2 regions of the Nonomuraea sp. NPDC050328 genome follow, and region 2 is predicted to be linked to the other one. Evidence: riboswitches for the same ligand, from Rfam matches in the RefSeq annotation. Region 2 holds a riboswitch; the other holds the start of a gene.

Region 1 (7,393 bases), on a different contig from region 2:
TGAACACGATCGCCACCGCCACCACCGAGGTGACCAGCGGGAACAGCACGCTCATCCGGATCGCCAGCCGGAAACGCAGCCGCTTGTTCAGCGCGTTGGCCAGCATCAGCGCGATCAGCATCTGCGGCACGGTGGCCAGGAAGAAGATGCCCGTCGTGTTGGTGACGGCGTTCCAGAAGTCCTCGTCGGCCAGCAGCTTGGCGTAGTTGTCCAGGCCCGCCCACTCCGTGGTGCCGGCCAGGTCGTAGTCGTAGAGCGAGTACCAGAGCGTGAAGACCAGCGGGAACAGCCCGAAGGCGGCGAACAGCAGGAAGTAGGGGGAGACCAGCAGGTACGGCACGGCCTTGAGGTCGAAGGCGGACCAGCCCCGCCGGCCGGTGGAGGGCGTTCTGCGGCGCGAACCGCGGGGAGGCCGGTGGGCCGCGGGCGGCGGCGCCACGTTGAGGCTCATGGGAGACCTTTCCAGACGGGTCGGGAACGATCCGGTACGGCGGGGCGGCCGGGCCCCCGCTCGGCGAGTCGGCGGGCCGCGCCGCCGTACCGGAGTCCGGGATCTAGGTCAGCCCGCGGCCTTCACCGCGTCGTCCACCAGCTGCTGCCAGGCCTTGTCGTGCGGCACGGAGCCGTCGTCCATGCCCTGGATGACCGACTCGATGGCGTTCTTGACCTGGGCGTGCTTGACGCCGAGGAAGACCGGCTGGAGCGAGGCGGCGGACTTGGCGAAGATCTCGCCGGAGGGCGCGTTGTCGAAGAACTCGCTCTTGGCGCCCTGCACCTTCGGGTCGGCCTGGGCCTTGGTGTTGCTCGGCATGTTGCCGAACTCGGCGAAGACGTCGGCCTGGACGGCGGCGCTGGTCAGGTAGTCGGCGACCTGCGCGGCCTCCTTCGGGTGCTTGCTCTGCTTGGGCACCGCGAGCCAGGAGCCGCCCCAGTTGCCGCCGCCGCCCGGGACCGCGGCGACGTCCCACTTGCCCTTGCCGGCGTCACCGGCGTTGCCCTGGACCACGCCGAGCATCCAGGAGGGGCAGCCGAGGGTGGCGAAGGAGCCCTTCTGGGTGCCGGTCGCCCACTCGTCGGTGAAGTTGCGCAGCTTGGCGGTCAGGCCCCCCTGGCTCATCTTCTGGGCGAAGTCGAACGCCGTCCTGACCGCCGGGTTCTTGTCGACGATCAGGTTGTTGTCCTTGTCGAAGTAGGTGACGTTGCCGTTCTTGGCCGCCTCCTGGTAGAGCAGCACCTGGTAGAGGGTGTTGGTGCCGTCGGTGAACTTCGTGTCGGGCACCTTGGCCTGGAACTGCTGGCCCACCTTCATGAACTCGTCCCAGGTCGGCCACAGGGCGCTGACCTCGTCGCGCTCGGAGGGCAGGCCGGCCTTCTTGAACAGATCCTTGCGGTAGCAGAGGCTCATGCCGCCGATGTCGGTGCCGAGGGCGAAGACCTTGCCGTCGCCGGCGACGCCGTTCTCCCACTTCCAGGCGGGGAAGTCGGCCTGGCGCTTGTCGAGCCCGAACTCCTTCAGGTCGGCCCACCAGGCGCTGTTGGCCTTCGCCAGGCCCATGCCGCCCTCGTCGATGCCCACCACGTCGCCCGCGCCGCTGCCGGCCTGCAGCCACTGGATCATCTGGGGCCAGTACTGCTGCTCGAACTGGTCGGTGAGGTTCTCGTGCTTGATCTGGATGTCCTTGTGCTCGGCGTTCCACTTCTCGACCGCGGTCTTGTAGCCGAAGTTGGCGCCGCCGCCGAAGGTCTGCACGCGGATGGTGATCGGCTCGGCCTGCGCGGCGGGGGAGCCGGCGCCGCCGGTGGCCGCGGGGGTGGTGGTGCCGTTCGAGCCGCAGGAGACCAGCGCCATGGCGGCCAGGGCCGCGACCGCGCCGCGGCGCTTGCTGATGGTCATGAGGTCCTCTTTCGTGTGCGCCCGTGGGGGATTCGGGGGTGAGGCTTGGGAGCGCTCCCATGAAGAGTGGCCATGGTGGGCTCGCTCGTCAACGGGCTGAAACACAACCGTGACCGAGAGAGCGTTTTCTGGTTTCTTAAACGGATATGTCGGCATGAAGGGGACGGAGGGGATGCTGGGAGCGCTCCCATACTGGGTGTCGCGAAACACGCAAGAAACGCCCGCCCCTGGGGAGGGGCGGGCGTCTCTTGGGGAGGGGGTGCCCCTGGGAGGGGCGGGCGCTTCTGCGGTGGTCACCGGGAAGTGGAGGCGGCCCGGGGGACGGGCCGCGAGCTCCTACTTGCCGTACTCGGGGTAGCCGTAGCCGACGACCTGGGACTTCGGCCGGACACGCTGCTCGACCTTGCCGTTGCCGGTGTTGCCCTCGATCGTGGTGATCGTGCCGTTGCCGTTGTCCTTCTCGACGAAGCCCACGTGGGCGATGCCGTCCAGGCTCTTGCTGCCGGACCAGGAGAAGAAGACGACCGCGCCGGGCTTGGGCGTGGTGCCCCAGCGGTTGTTGTTCTTGAACCACTTGGCGTGGGTCACGGTGTAGGCGTCCCAGCCAACGGAGCTGCGGGCGCCGGTGTGCTCACCGACCCAGGACACGAACATCGAGCACCAGGCGGCGTTCAGGTAGGCCTTGGTGGAGCCGCCGTCACGCTTGATGGTCTCCTGGGCGCGCTTGGAGGCGGCGTACCAGTTCTGGAACTTGGTGCCTCCGCCACTGGAGTTCTCGCTCACGCCGATCTGCTGACGGGCGAGGCCGAGGACCTTGGTGAGGGACGGCTTGGCCGGCATGGCGGCCTTGGGTGCCGCGGCGGGCGCGGCGGGTGCTTCCTTGGGGGCGTTGAAGGCGAGTGCGGCGACCTCGGGGACGCCGCCGATCTCGGGCTTGACGGTGTCAGCGTGTGCGACGTGGGCGCCGAATCCGGTGGCCGCGAAGAGGGCGGCGCCGAGACCGGCGGAGACGAGCTGGGCCTTGGAAGGACGCACGCGACGGTGTTTTGCCATGAGGGAAAGGACACTCCTTGCTTCATGCCGCTTACCGGGTTAGCTGACGGGTTCGGACGTGAAGCTGCCCTACGGCGCGCCCCTGGCGGGGTCGGCGCCGATTCACCCCAGTGAGACTTTTGGGTCCCCGGTTCCGCACGGTGGCGGATTCAGCGGTCACAGGCGGGGGCCTGTGAGAGGTGGTCGGTCAAGGCAAGGAACGGATGGCCGTTCGTTTGCCGGGAGTGACCAAAAGGTAATACACGCGGCAAGGAGATTACAAATCTGTAAATGTCCGGGCAGTAAAATCGGCTGTAGATCAATAGCCGCCGATCTACGGAAAACCCCTGTGGGCAGGGCGATCGGGGAATCGGCCGGTTCGCCGGACCCCCATGAGTAGATCTTTTTCGGACCCTCCGCCAGCCCCTGACTTTACCTTTGCCGACGGCGTTCCCCCGGCCCGGGACCGGGGGAACGCAACGGCCGGGATCAGCCGAATTCGGCCGGGTCGGGACCCAGGCGCTTGCCGTTGTTCAGCGCGCCGATCGCGGCCATGTCCTCGGCGTCCAGGATGAAGTCGAAGACGTCGATGTTCTCCTTGATCCGCGACGGGGTGACCGACTTGGGGATCACCACGTTGCCGAGCTGGATGTGCCAGCGCAGCACGATCTGGGCGGGCGTGCGCCCGTGCTTCTCGCCCAGCGTGGCCAGCGCCCGCTCCTCCAGCAGCCCCCGGCCCTGGCCGAGCGGGCTCCACGCCTCGGTCAGGATGCCGTTGGCCTCGTGGAAGGCGCGCAGCTCGGTCTGCGGCAGGTTGGGGTGCAGCTCGATCTGGTTGATCGAGGGCACGATCTGCGTCTCGTCCATCAGCCGCTGGAGGTTCTTGACGGTGAAGTTGGAGACGCCGATGGCGCGCACCCGGCCGTCGTGGTACAGCCGCTCGAGCTCCTTCCACGCCTGGACGTAGAGGTCCTGCTTGGGCGCGGGCCAGTGGATCAGGAACAGGTCGAGCTGGTCGAGGCCGAGCCGCGCCATGCTCTCCTCGAACGCCTCCGCCACCCGGCCGTGGTCGTCGTTCCAGAGCTTGGTGGTGATGAAGAGCTTCTCGCGCGGCAGCCCGGAGTTGCGCACGGCCCGGCCGACGCCCTCCTCGTTGTTGTACAGCCGCGCGGTGTCGATGCTGCGGTAGCCCGCCTCCAGGGCCAGCCCGACCGCCCGCTCGGCGTCCTCGTCGGGCACCTGCCAGACGCCGTAGCCGAGCTGCGGAATCTGGACGCCGTCGGTGTTGAGCAGCAGTGAGTTCATGCATCTCATTGTTCACCCTGCGTTACCGATGGCGTCAGAGGGCCGGGTTAGTGTCGGGCCACGGTCGTCGGCCCGCGGGATCGCCCGTGCGGTTCCGTGAGGAGAGGGAGGCCCATAGCGTGTGGCCGGCCTGGGTGGAATCGCCACTCCAGATGATTTGCGCGGTGGAAGCCCACCACGCCGGCCTGCTCGGGCCCACGACGGTGATCGTGCCGCGGGCGGGCGTGCGCGCCCTGCGCGCCACCCGCGCCGAGCTCGCGCGGCTCGGCCTGCCTCTGGGGGTGGAGGTGGCCGAGCCGCGCGAACGTATGCCCAGCCGCCTGGGGGCGGTGGGCGACGCCTTCTCCGGCCGCGTGCAGGTGCGCTGGCTGACCTCGTGGCGGCCGGTGGTGATCGTGGACGACGGGCTGGCGACCATCCGGCTGCTGGAGCTGCTGGCCGCGGGTCCCGGCCGGCCGCTGGTCCGAGCCCGCGCGACGCCGGGCGTGGCCCGCCGTGCGCTGGGGCTGGCCGCCGGGCTGCGGCTGCACGCCGGCAAGCGCCGGGTGACGGTGTTCACCGCGCTGCCGGTGGAGGAGCGGCTGGCGGAAGCCGTACGATCCGCGGGGTTCGACGTGATCAGCCACGACTTCGCCTGGCTGCGGGCGCAGCCGCTCGACCGGCCTGGACCGCCGCAGCGCACCGTCGTGCTCGGCACCTCGCTGGTCCGCAACGGCCTGGTCCACCGCGACCGCTACCTCGGCTGGATCACCGCGCTGGCGGCCGACGAGCCCGTCGCCTACTTCCCGCACCGCCGCGAGGACCCGACCGACCTGGCGCTGCTGCGCGAGCGGCCCGGCATCACCGTGCACGAGCCCGGCATGCCCGCCGAGCTCAGCCTGCGAGGTCTGGGCGCCGAGCAGCGCGTGCTCAGCCTGCCCTCCACCGCGATCAGCTCGCTGCGCGTCCTGCTGAGCCCGCGCGGCGTCGCCGTCGAGCCGGTCGAGGTCCCCGACGACTGGTGGACCAGCCGCGCCGCACCCGACCTGCGCGACCATCTCACCCTCTCCGGGGGCCCGGCCTCCGGCCTCTCAGGAAGAGCCGCCCGACCGTGAAGATCCTGGCCGTCGCCGATTCCGACTCCTACCTGAAGTGGGCGGCCTGCCTCCTGGACGATCTGCCCGCCGGCTGCCACGCCGAGCTCGCCGTCGTCCGCACCCCGATCGTGCCCTCCGCCCAGCAGATCGCCGCCGCCGCGGGCGCCCGCCCGCTCGCGGGCGTCCTGTCCGCCCGGGCCCTGCGGCGTACGGCGGAGCGGCTGCGCCCCGACGCCATCGTGGTGGCCTGCACCGGCCCGGTTGTCGACGTGCTGGTCTCCTCGGTGCTGGCCGGGCTGCGGCCCCGCCCGGTGTTCGTCACCGGCCTGCCGGGGATCGCGGTGCCGGCGACCGAGAAGGCCTGGCTCTACCGCAGCGGCTGCGACCTGTTCGTGGCGCACAGCGCACGCGAGGTGGCCGAGTTCGAGGCGCTGTCCCGGCAGCTCGGCGGCGGCGGCGCGGTCGGCCTGGCCCGGCTGCCCTTCCTGCGCACGGCCCCCACGCCGGGCCGGCCGCAGGCGGCGGGGGAGCGGCGGCGCGTGGTCTTCGCCACGCAGGCCAAGGTGCCCGGCCCGCGCGAGCAGCGCGAGCGGATCCTGCTGGCCCTGGCCGAGCTGGCGGAGGCCCGGCCCGACCTGGACGTCGTGGTCAAGCTCCGCGCGCTGGAGGGCGAGCGCCAGACGCACAACGAGCGCCACCCCTACCCCCGTCTCTGGCGCGACCTGGGTGAGCCCGGGCGGCTGAGCTTCGAGGCCGGCTCCATGCAGGAGCATCTGGACCGCGCGGCGGGGTTCGTCACGGTGAGCTCGACCGCGGCGCTGGAGGCGATCGCCCGCGAGGTGCCCCTGCTGGTGCTGGACGACTTCGGGGTCAGCGCCGAGATGATCAACCTGGTCTTCGAGGGCAGCGGGGTGCTCGGCTCCCTGGCCGAGCTGGCCGCGGGGCGCTTCCGCGATCCCGATCCGGCCTGGTGCGAGGCCAACTACTTCCAGCGCGACAGCGACTGGGTGGGCCTGCTCACCGCGCTGGCCGCCGGGCCGCGGATGCGCTCGCGCTCCCTGCTCGACGGGCCCGAGCACGCCGCCGCCCGCCGCCGGGCCCGGCTGCGCGTCGAGGTGCCGCCGCGGCTGCTGCGCGCCGGCTACCGCGCCAAGCGCAAGCTGCGCCGCGCCCTGGCGTGACGCTTTGCAACCACTTCCCAATCACTTACAAGTCCCCCGTGCCAGCCTCCCCGCGTGACGCAAATCTCGCCAGAGATCGCCCCGGCGGCCCCGCCGGGCTCCCACCCGGGGACTCTCACCGCCCTGCTGCGCCTGCGCGCCGCCACCCTGCCCGACGTCGCGCCGCACGTCTACGTGCTCGACGACCAGCACCTCATCGCCGTCACGCACGCCCAGCTCGACCAGCGCGCCCAGGCGGTCGCCGCGGCGCTGCGAGGGCTGGCCGCGCCCGGCGACCGGGTGCTGCTCGCCTACGACACCGGCCCCGACTTCGCCGACGCCTTCTTCGGCTGCCTGTACGCCGGCGTGCTGCCGGTCCCGGTGCCGCCCCCGGCCGGCGGGGCGCTCAGCGAGCGCTTCGAGGCCGTCGCGCTCGACTGCGACCCGCGCCTCGTGCTCACCACCAGCGGGCTCGCCCCGCTCGTCGAAGGCGCTCTGGCCACCGACCAGCTGCCCGACCTGCCGTTCGAGCCGTTACCCGCCGACCCGGAGGCGGTGGCCTACCTGCAGTACACCGCGGGGACGACGGGAGCTCCCCGCGGCGTCGCGATCACCCACGGCGGGGCCTTCGCCAACCTCGCGCAGATCACCGAGCTGTCGGGAGCCGGCCCGCACGACCGCATGGTGGCCTGGCTGCCGCTCTTCCATGACATGGGCCTGGGCGCCCAGTTGCTCATGCCGATGTACGCCGGCTACGACTGCTGGATGATGCAGCCGCTGGCCTTCGTCCGGCGGCCTCAGGAGTGGCTGCGGCTGCTGGCCGACCTGGGCGCGACCTGCACCGCCACGCCGGGCTTCGGCCTGCGGATGGCGCTGCGCAAGACCACACCCGAGCAGCGCGCCGGGCTGGACCTGAGCGGGCTGCG
Region 2 (7,393 bases):
TCGCCGAGGCCCAGGCGGGCGCGGACGGCGGAGGCGGCGGCGGGGGAAGGGCGGAAACGGGCGGGGTCCACCCCGGGGGCCAGGCGGACGAGCTTGGCGGCGGGCACGGCGCGCAGGAGCCGCGCACGGGTGTAGTCGCCCAGGTAGGTGACGACGTCGGCCGAGGCGGCGATCCGGCGCAGCACAGAGCGGAAGCCCGGCGCCGCCGCCCAGGAGGCCTCGTGCCCGTGGGTGAGCATGACGACCCGCCGCACCCCCGCGGCCCGCAGGCGCGGCGCGAGCAGCCCGAGCGGAGCGGCGGCGCCGAAGACGACGGTGTCCACGCCGTACGCGGCGACCAGGGCGGCGGCCCGGCGGGCGACGGCGGGCGTGGGCAGCATGACGGAGGAGGGGTGCCGGATCACCGGGTACGGCTGGCGCGCGTCGAACTCGGCGCTCCCCCGCCACGAGGAGGCGTACACGACCACCCCGGGCAGGCGCGAGGCCAGACCGTGGACGAACGACTGGATGCCGCCGGGCCGGGGCGGGAAGTCGTTGGTGACGATCAGGACCCTGCTCACGGCTCGGGAAGGCCGTTCTCCAGGGCCCAGGTGCGGGCCATGGCGATGCGCTGGGGGGCGGTCGGGTGGGAGGCGTACAGCAGGTACTCCAGCCAGTCGGGCGAAAGGTCGGAGATGTTGGTGACGGCCAGCCGCTTCTGCATGGCGATGAAGGTGGCCGGGTCGCGGGTGAGGTCGAGGGAGTTGAGGTCGGCCCGGGCCTCGACGTGCCGGCTGACGACGTTCTGGAGCGGGCCGGACAGGACGGTGGCCAGGCTCATCAGTCCCATGACGACGCCGACCGCGCGGGGGTCGGCGATGGACAGGCCGCCGGTGCGCCGCCGTACCAGACCGTAGACCAGGAAGAGCAGGACGGCGCCGAAGGCGGCGCCCAGCCCGCCGATGAGCGTGCCGTTGAGCACGTCGCGGTTCTTGGCGTGGCCGAGTTCGTGCGCGACGATCAGCTCGACCTCGTCGGCGGGCGCCTTGAGCAGCGTGTCGTACACGACGATGCGGCGGGTGGCGCCGAAGCCGGAGACGTAGGCGTTGAGCGCGGTGGTGCGCCGGGAGGCGTCGGCGATCAGCACGTCGTCGACGGGCACGCCGTCGCGCTGGGCCATGGCGAGCAGGTCGGTGCGGAGCTGGCCGGGAGGCATCGAGCGGAAGTCGTTGAAGAGGGGCTCGAAGACGATCGGGTAGACGAAGGAGGCGGCGAGGGTGAAGGCGAAGGCACCGGCGGCGGCCGGGATCCACCAGCGCTTGAGCCGTCGCGCCAGCGCCGCCAGCACGACGATCATCACGCCGAGGATGGCGACGCGGACGGCGATGTTCTTGAGCCGGTCGGCGCTCCACGAGCCCCAGTCCTGCGTGGACAGCCCGAACTCGCGCAGCCGTACCTCGTACCACATCCCCAGCGGCCAGCGCAGCGCCTCGACCAGCAGGGTGAGCACGAGCACGCCCAGCAGCACCCGCAGCCACCACGGCCCGCGCAGCCGGGCCAGGACGCGGGCGCCGAAGGGCGTGGCGATGAGGATCCCGGCGAAGAGCACGGTGAGGCCGAGCGACAGGTAGGCGGGCGCGCTGAGCGCCGCGTCGAACGCCTGGGCGCGGGCGATCTCGGCCGGGGTGAAGTCACGGGCCGGATCGGGCTGCACCCGCAGCGGCAGCGGGTCCCAGGGCGTGGTGAACGCGACCACGGCCACGATCGCCGTGCCCAGTACGGCCAGCGCGATGCCCGCCTGCCTGCGCAGCAGCCCCGGCCTCGGCGCACCGCGCTCCCCCTCGGCCATCGCCTCTCCCTGAACCTCTCCTTGAACCTCTCCCTCAAGCCCCCGCTCCGTCATCGCCTCTCCCCAGGTGCTTGAGATGGGCGCGCCATCTCGCGGTGAAGTCGCCGAACGGCGTCAGATCAAGCTTGCCCTGCGCGGCGTCCCGGTAGAGCCGCACGAGCCGCGCCTCGCCGTACTCGGCGGCGATGAGCCGGCAGGCGAGCCACGCCTCCTGGTAGGCCTGAGCCTGCCGGGGCGGCCCGAAACCCTCCGGCAGCCGGTACGGCAGGCGTCCCGCCCGGATGTCGGCCAGCAGCTCGGCGGCGGCGGCCTCGACGCTCAGGCCGGAGTCGCGGTAGGCGACGTAGTCGGCGAAGCCCTCGCGCAGCCACGGCGGGACGCGGCCGGTTCCGGCGGCCACGTGGGTGAGCTCGTGGGTGAGGACGACGTCGCGGCCGGTCTCGGTGAGGCGGGTGTAGCCGCCAGGGACGATGATCACCCGGCCCTGGTCGGCCAGGGCGGCGAGGCCGGCGACGGCTTCGGGCGCGGCGCCGATCAGGCGGGCGGCGCCGGCGTCGGTGGCGGGGACCAGGACCAGGGGCCGGACCCGGGTGCCCAGCGTGCGGTCCACGCGGGTGGCGGCGGTGTCGGCGCGGCGGGCCAGGTCGGGGAGGTCGAGGCCGGCCGGCGTGCCCGGCTCGGCGAGCACGCGGGAGGCGGCGCCGTGGGTGGCGGTGGCCCCGCGGAAGGGGGCCGGCGGGTCGAGGGGGGCGGCCGCGGTGCAGGTGAGCGCGAGCAGCAGTGCGGCTCTGCGGGTCACCCGGGTCGGCATCCTGCCAGGTTAGCGGCACCCGCCCACCCAGCCGGAAAAGCCGGGAAGCAGAGGGGGAAACCTGCGAAGGCCCCGCCCGGAACAGGGCGGGGCCTTCACGAGGTCAGCCGCCGGGGCGGACCGCTCCGGCGAAGGCGCGCTTGCGCCAGCCGCTGAGCTTCTCGACCCGCACGGTCTTGCCGGTGCGAGGCGAGTGGACCATCCGGCCCTTGCCGACGTACATGCCGACGTGCCCGCGCCCGCTGAAGAACATCAGGTCGCCGGGGCGCAGGTTGCGCCACGACACCTTGGTCCTGATGCCCGCGTACTGGCTGTGCGTCACGCGCGGGATCCTGATCCCGGCCTTGCGCCAGGCGTACTGGACGAGGCCGGAGCAGTCGAACGAGCCGGGCCCGGTGGCGCCGAAGCGGTACGGGTCACCGATCTGGGCCTTGGCGACGGCGACGGCCTTGGCGGCCCTCACCTTCTGCCTGGCCGCCTTGGCGGCCCGGGCGGACCGGGCGGCCTTGGCGGGCCAAGCGATCTTCGCAGGCCGCCCGGTGGTCGTGACCACCGTGGCGGTACCGCTCGAAGTGACCGGAGCGGCGGCGGGGGTGTTCGTCACGGCCTGTGCCGGAGTGGCGGTGAGGCCGGTGAGGGCGGTGCCGAACACGACTCCGCCCATGGCAAGGCATGACAAACGGGGGATCTGACGGGTAGACAGGGTGTCTCCTCGGGACTTCCACGAACGCCTACCGGGTTAGCTGACGGATTCGGGCGTGGAAGGTCGCCCTACAGCGCGCTGCGCTGATTCACCCCTGGAACTCTGGGTCCCCGGCTCCGCGCCTCCTGGCTGCGCGGATTCGGCAAGCGGATCTCAATCTGTCCGATCGGCGATCTTGCGGCCGACTCGCGAAATCGCGGCGTCCTGGCTGGAACGCCGCGAGGCCAGAAAGTACCCCGCACGCCAACGGAGGGCAAAGCCACCGTCAAGAGTCAGGATTTCCCCGCGCGATAGTCAGAAGAGCGATCCCTGCTCCATCACCGTTTCGTGATGTCTTTGTGATTCGCGTCACACTGACCTCCTCACAATGCCCGTCAAGTCACATCTGTCACATGCGTCACACCAGTTCGAAGATCGCGTGACCGAAGCCGTCGAGCCGGATCCAGTCCGCCGCCGCGCCGGATACGAGCCGGCCTCGCGAACCCGGCAGCTCGACCGACGCCGGCGCGGCGCCCGGGTTGACGGCGACCACGAACCGCCCGCGCCGGTAGACGAACGGGTAACCGGCGTGCAGCACTTCGACCGGCTCCGCCGTACCGAGATCGGGATGGGCCCGGCGCAGGGCGATCAGCTCGCGGACGGTGTGCAGCAGCGAGCCGGGGTCGGCGCGCTGGTCGGCGACGTTGGGGCGCGCCGGGTCGGGGTCGGCGGGCAGGTAGGTGATCTGCGGGTCGGCCTTGTCCCACTGCATGGGGGTACGGGAGCCGGCGCGGTTGTAGCCGGGCAGGAGCCGGCTGCCCTCGACGTCCGGCAGGCCGGGCACGTACCGCATGCCGATCTCGTCGCCGTAGTAGATCGCCGGCAGGCCCGGCCAGGTCAGCAGGAAGGTGAAGGCGGCCCTGAGCTGCTCGCCCTCGCGCGTGCCGCTGGCCAGGCGCGGCCAGTCGTGGTTGCTGGAGGGCAGCGAGATCAGGCCGGAGGCGCCGATGACCTCCATGGCCTCCTGCCACTCGGCCAGGAAGTGCGCGGTCGTGCCGGCCCCGGCCGGGTCGAAGTAGGGCGAGTCGATCTTGTCCCACTCGGTGGTCACCGCGCCGTTGTCCCACAGCGAGCGGAAGGCCAGGCCGGAGAAGTGCAGGAAGAAGTCGGCGTGGAAGCCGCCGGGCACCGAGACCTTGGGATCGCCCCACTCCGACAGCAGCACGGCCTCCGGGAAGGCCTCGTCGAGCCAGCCGCGCAGCTCGCGCCAGAGCTTGGCGGTCTCCACGTGGCCGGGGTCGTCCTTGACCAGCGAGGCGGCCATGTCCACCCGGAAGCCCGACACGCCGCGCTCCAGCCAGTGGGACATGATCTCGCGCAGCGCCCTGCGGTTGACCGTGGGCCCTTCCGCGTCGACCGGCTGGCGCCAGGGCTCGGCCTCGTCCTGACGCGCGTAGCCGAAGTTCAGGGCCGGCTGGAAGGCGAAGAAGTTGGGGCGGTAGGAGCCCGGCCGGCTGCCCGGTGAGGGCACGAAGCCGGGGACCTCACGGTCGGACCAGATGTAGCGGTGGTCGCCGGGGTCGGCGGCGGAGGCCAGGAACCACGGGTGCTGGTCGGAGGTGTGCCCGGCGACCAGGTCGAGCAGGATGCGGATGCCCTTGGCGCGGGCCTTCTCCACCAGGGAGAGCAGGTCCGCCTCGGTGCCGTAGCGGGGGTCGATGCTGAAGTAGTCGCGCACGTCGTAGCCGGCGTCGGCCATCGGCGAGGCGAAGCACGGGCTCAGCCAGAGCGCGTCGACGCCGAGCCAGGACAGGTAGTCCAGGCGCGACTCGATGCCGGCGAGGTCGCCGATGCCGTCGCCGTTGGCGTCGGCGAAGCTCTGGGGGTAGATCTGGTACAGGACGGCGTCACGAAGCCACACGGAAGCGCCCCTTTATAAGGTGATATTTCTCACCACCTTAGGGGCGGACGGCGCCTACCAGCGGTCGGCCGTAGTCGGCGAGGTTGACCACCTTGACCACATCACCGGTCTGCGGCGCGTGCACGATCTTGCCGTCGCCCGCGTACAGGCTCACGTGCCCCAGACCCTCGCTGAAGACCAGGTCGCCCGGCTGGAGCGCCTTGAGGTCCACCTTGCGGTTGGCGCCCCAGGCCCACTGGTCCCACGTCGTGCGCGGCAGCTCCACGCCGCCCGCCCGCCACGCGGCCTGGGTCAGCCCGGAGCAGTCGAAGCCGTCCGGCCCCGTGCCTCCGTACCGGTACGGCTTGCCGACCTGGGCGTAGGCGAAGGTGAGCGCGGCGGCGGCGTTGCCACGGGCCGGGCCGTTGTAGACCAGACCCGGGCTGTTGGGGTCACCGGTCTTGTAGGCGCCCAGCCGGACCAGCAGGGCCTTCTGCTTCTTGATCAGCTTGAGGATCTCGGACCGGTCATCGGCGACCTTGTCCCGCTTGGCGTCGGCGTCGCTCAGCGCGCTCTCGGCCTCGTCCCGCTGGGCCTTCAGGCCCTGGTTCTCCTGGAGGAACTGCGCCAGGCGCTGGCCGCGCTCGGCGGCGAGCTGGTCGGCCAGGGCCATGCCGGTGAGCGTGTCGGCCGGGCTGTCGTTGCCGAGGACCACCGTGGCGGCGGTCAGGTCGGTGCCGGTCTGGTAGCTGTCGACCGCCATGGTGACCACCTGCGAGCGCAGCCCGGCGACGGTGGCCAGCTTGGCCTTGTAGCGCTCGTTCAGCTTGCCGTACCGGCTCTTGGCGGCCTTGTAGTCCTCGGTCGCCTTGTTGTAGCGGTCGACGACCTTGTCGGCCTGGTCGTTGAGCTTCGCCAGGCGGGCCTTGGCCTGCCGGACGGTCGGCTTGGGGTCGGCGACCGCCCCGCCGGGATGTACCAGCAACGCTCCGACCGCCAATCCGGCGACCAGCGGTACCCGGCCCAACCTCACAGCGTCGCCTCCCAGTGATCACACCTGGGGCAAATGGTACAGAAGTTGCAGGTGTGAACTGAACGCTTCGGGGAATCCTGCCCCGGCAAACGCTAGGCGCGGCCGAGCCGGCGCAACAGCAGAGCGGACGGAACCGGTCTGGCTCCCATCTTCCGCACCGATTCGGCCACCTCTCGGTCGGAGGAGACCACGGCCACCGCGCGGCCCGGCGGCTCGGCGCGCACGAGCTGCCGGATGAGGTCGTCGGCGATCTCCCCCGGCTGGCTGAACAGCACCCGGACGCCGCGCGGGGCGTTGACCGCGACGTGCGCGTTGAGCTCGGCGCCGTCGAAGACCACGGTGACCTCGATGCGGGTCTGCGCGACCAGCCCGGCCAGGCCGGTCATCAGCCGGGCCCGCTGGTCGGCCAGGGTCAGCGTGCCGTACCCGGTCTTGGTGACGTTGTAGCCGTCGATGATCAGATGGACCTGGGGCAGCGCCACGATCTGGTCGAAGAGCTGCGGGTCGTCGTCGGCCAGCGCCCGCGCCGCGACCTTGGGCGTGCCCGGGGCCAGGCCGGTGACCGAGTCGGCCGGCCGGTGGATGGTGGTCGGCAGCGCCAGCTCGCGGCGCAGCCCGGCCGAGGCGTCCTGCAGCGCGTCGAGCAGCACGCGGATGCGCGCGTCCTCGATGCTGCGGCCCTCGCGGGCGGCGCGGCGGGAGGCTTCGAGCTGCCGTTCGACGTCGTGGAGCCGTTCCTTGAGCCGGCGCAGCTCGGCCTCGCCCGAGCTGCCCGCGCTGGCGGCCAGCGATCGGGCCTCCTGGGCCTCCTGCTCCAGCTCCTCGGCGCGCCGGTCGGCGGCCTTGGCGCGCTCGCGCGACTCGTGAAGCTTGCGGCGCAGGTCGGAGTTCTCCGCGCGGGCCGCCTTGAGCTGCTCGCGCAGCCGCTCGGCCTCCTCCTTGGCCGCGCTCTTCAGCGCGGCGACCTGCTCGCGCAGCCGCACGACGGTCTGCTCCTGCGCGCTGCCCTCGGCGGCGGCGGCCACCTGTTCGAGGTCGGCGCGGGCGGACTCCACCATCTGCGGCCAGCCGGGCGGGCGGATGAGATAGGCAGCGGCAGCCACCAGCACGGGGTCGGCCGCGGGCGGGACGGTGCCTTC

What was found. Region 2 has a riboswitch for cyclic di-AMP ahead of ACIBG7_RS09405 (C40 family peptidase). Riboswitches for the same ligand answer to the same signal wherever they lie in the genome.
Region 1: linked by a shared signal. The riboswitch ahead of ACIBG7_RS14830 (CHAP domain-containing protein) and the one ahead of ACIBG7_RS09405 (C40 family peptidase) in region 2 are both predicted to bind cyclic di-AMP.

What each region holds. Positions count from the first base shown of each region.
Region 1 is NZ_JBITIW010000003.1:721,593-728,985, reverse strand. Features, by position in the region: gene ACIBG7_RS14840 (sugar ABC transporter permease) at 1-451, opposite strand, end outside; gene ACIBG7_RS14835 (ABC transporter substrate-binding protein) at 560-1,894, opposite strand; gene ACIBG7_RS14830 (CHAP domain-containing protein) at 2,231-2,947, opposite strand; cyclic di-AMP (ydaO/yuaA leader) riboswitch at 2,959-3,112, opposite strand; gene ACIBG7_RS14825 (aldo/keto reductase) at 3,416-4,231, opposite strand; gene ACIBG7_RS14820 (hypothetical protein) at 4,396-5,325, shown strand; gene ACIBG7_RS14815 (DUF6716 putative glycosyltransferase) at 5,322-6,488, shown strand; gene ACIBG7_RS14810 (AMP-binding protein) at 6,543-7,393, shown strand, end outside.
Region 2 is NZ_JBITIW010000002.1:693,124-700,516, reverse strand. Features, by position in the region: partial or broken gene ACIBG7_RS09420 (glycosyltransferase) at 1-56, opposite strand, end outside; gene ACIBG7_RS09415 (M48 family metallopeptidase) at 557-1,828, opposite strand; gene ACIBG7_RS09410 (hypothetical protein) at 1,863-2,639, opposite strand; gene ACIBG7_RS09405 (C40 family peptidase) at 2,743-3,303, opposite strand; cyclic di-AMP (ydaO/yuaA leader) riboswitch at 3,353-3,497, opposite strand; gene ACIBG7_RS09400 (alpha-amylase family glycosyl hydrolase) at 3,740-5,242, opposite strand; gene ACIBG7_RS09395 (NlpC/P60 family protein) at 5,280-6,254, opposite strand; gene ACIBG7_RS09390 (NYN domain-containing protein) at 6,347-7,393, opposite strand, start outside.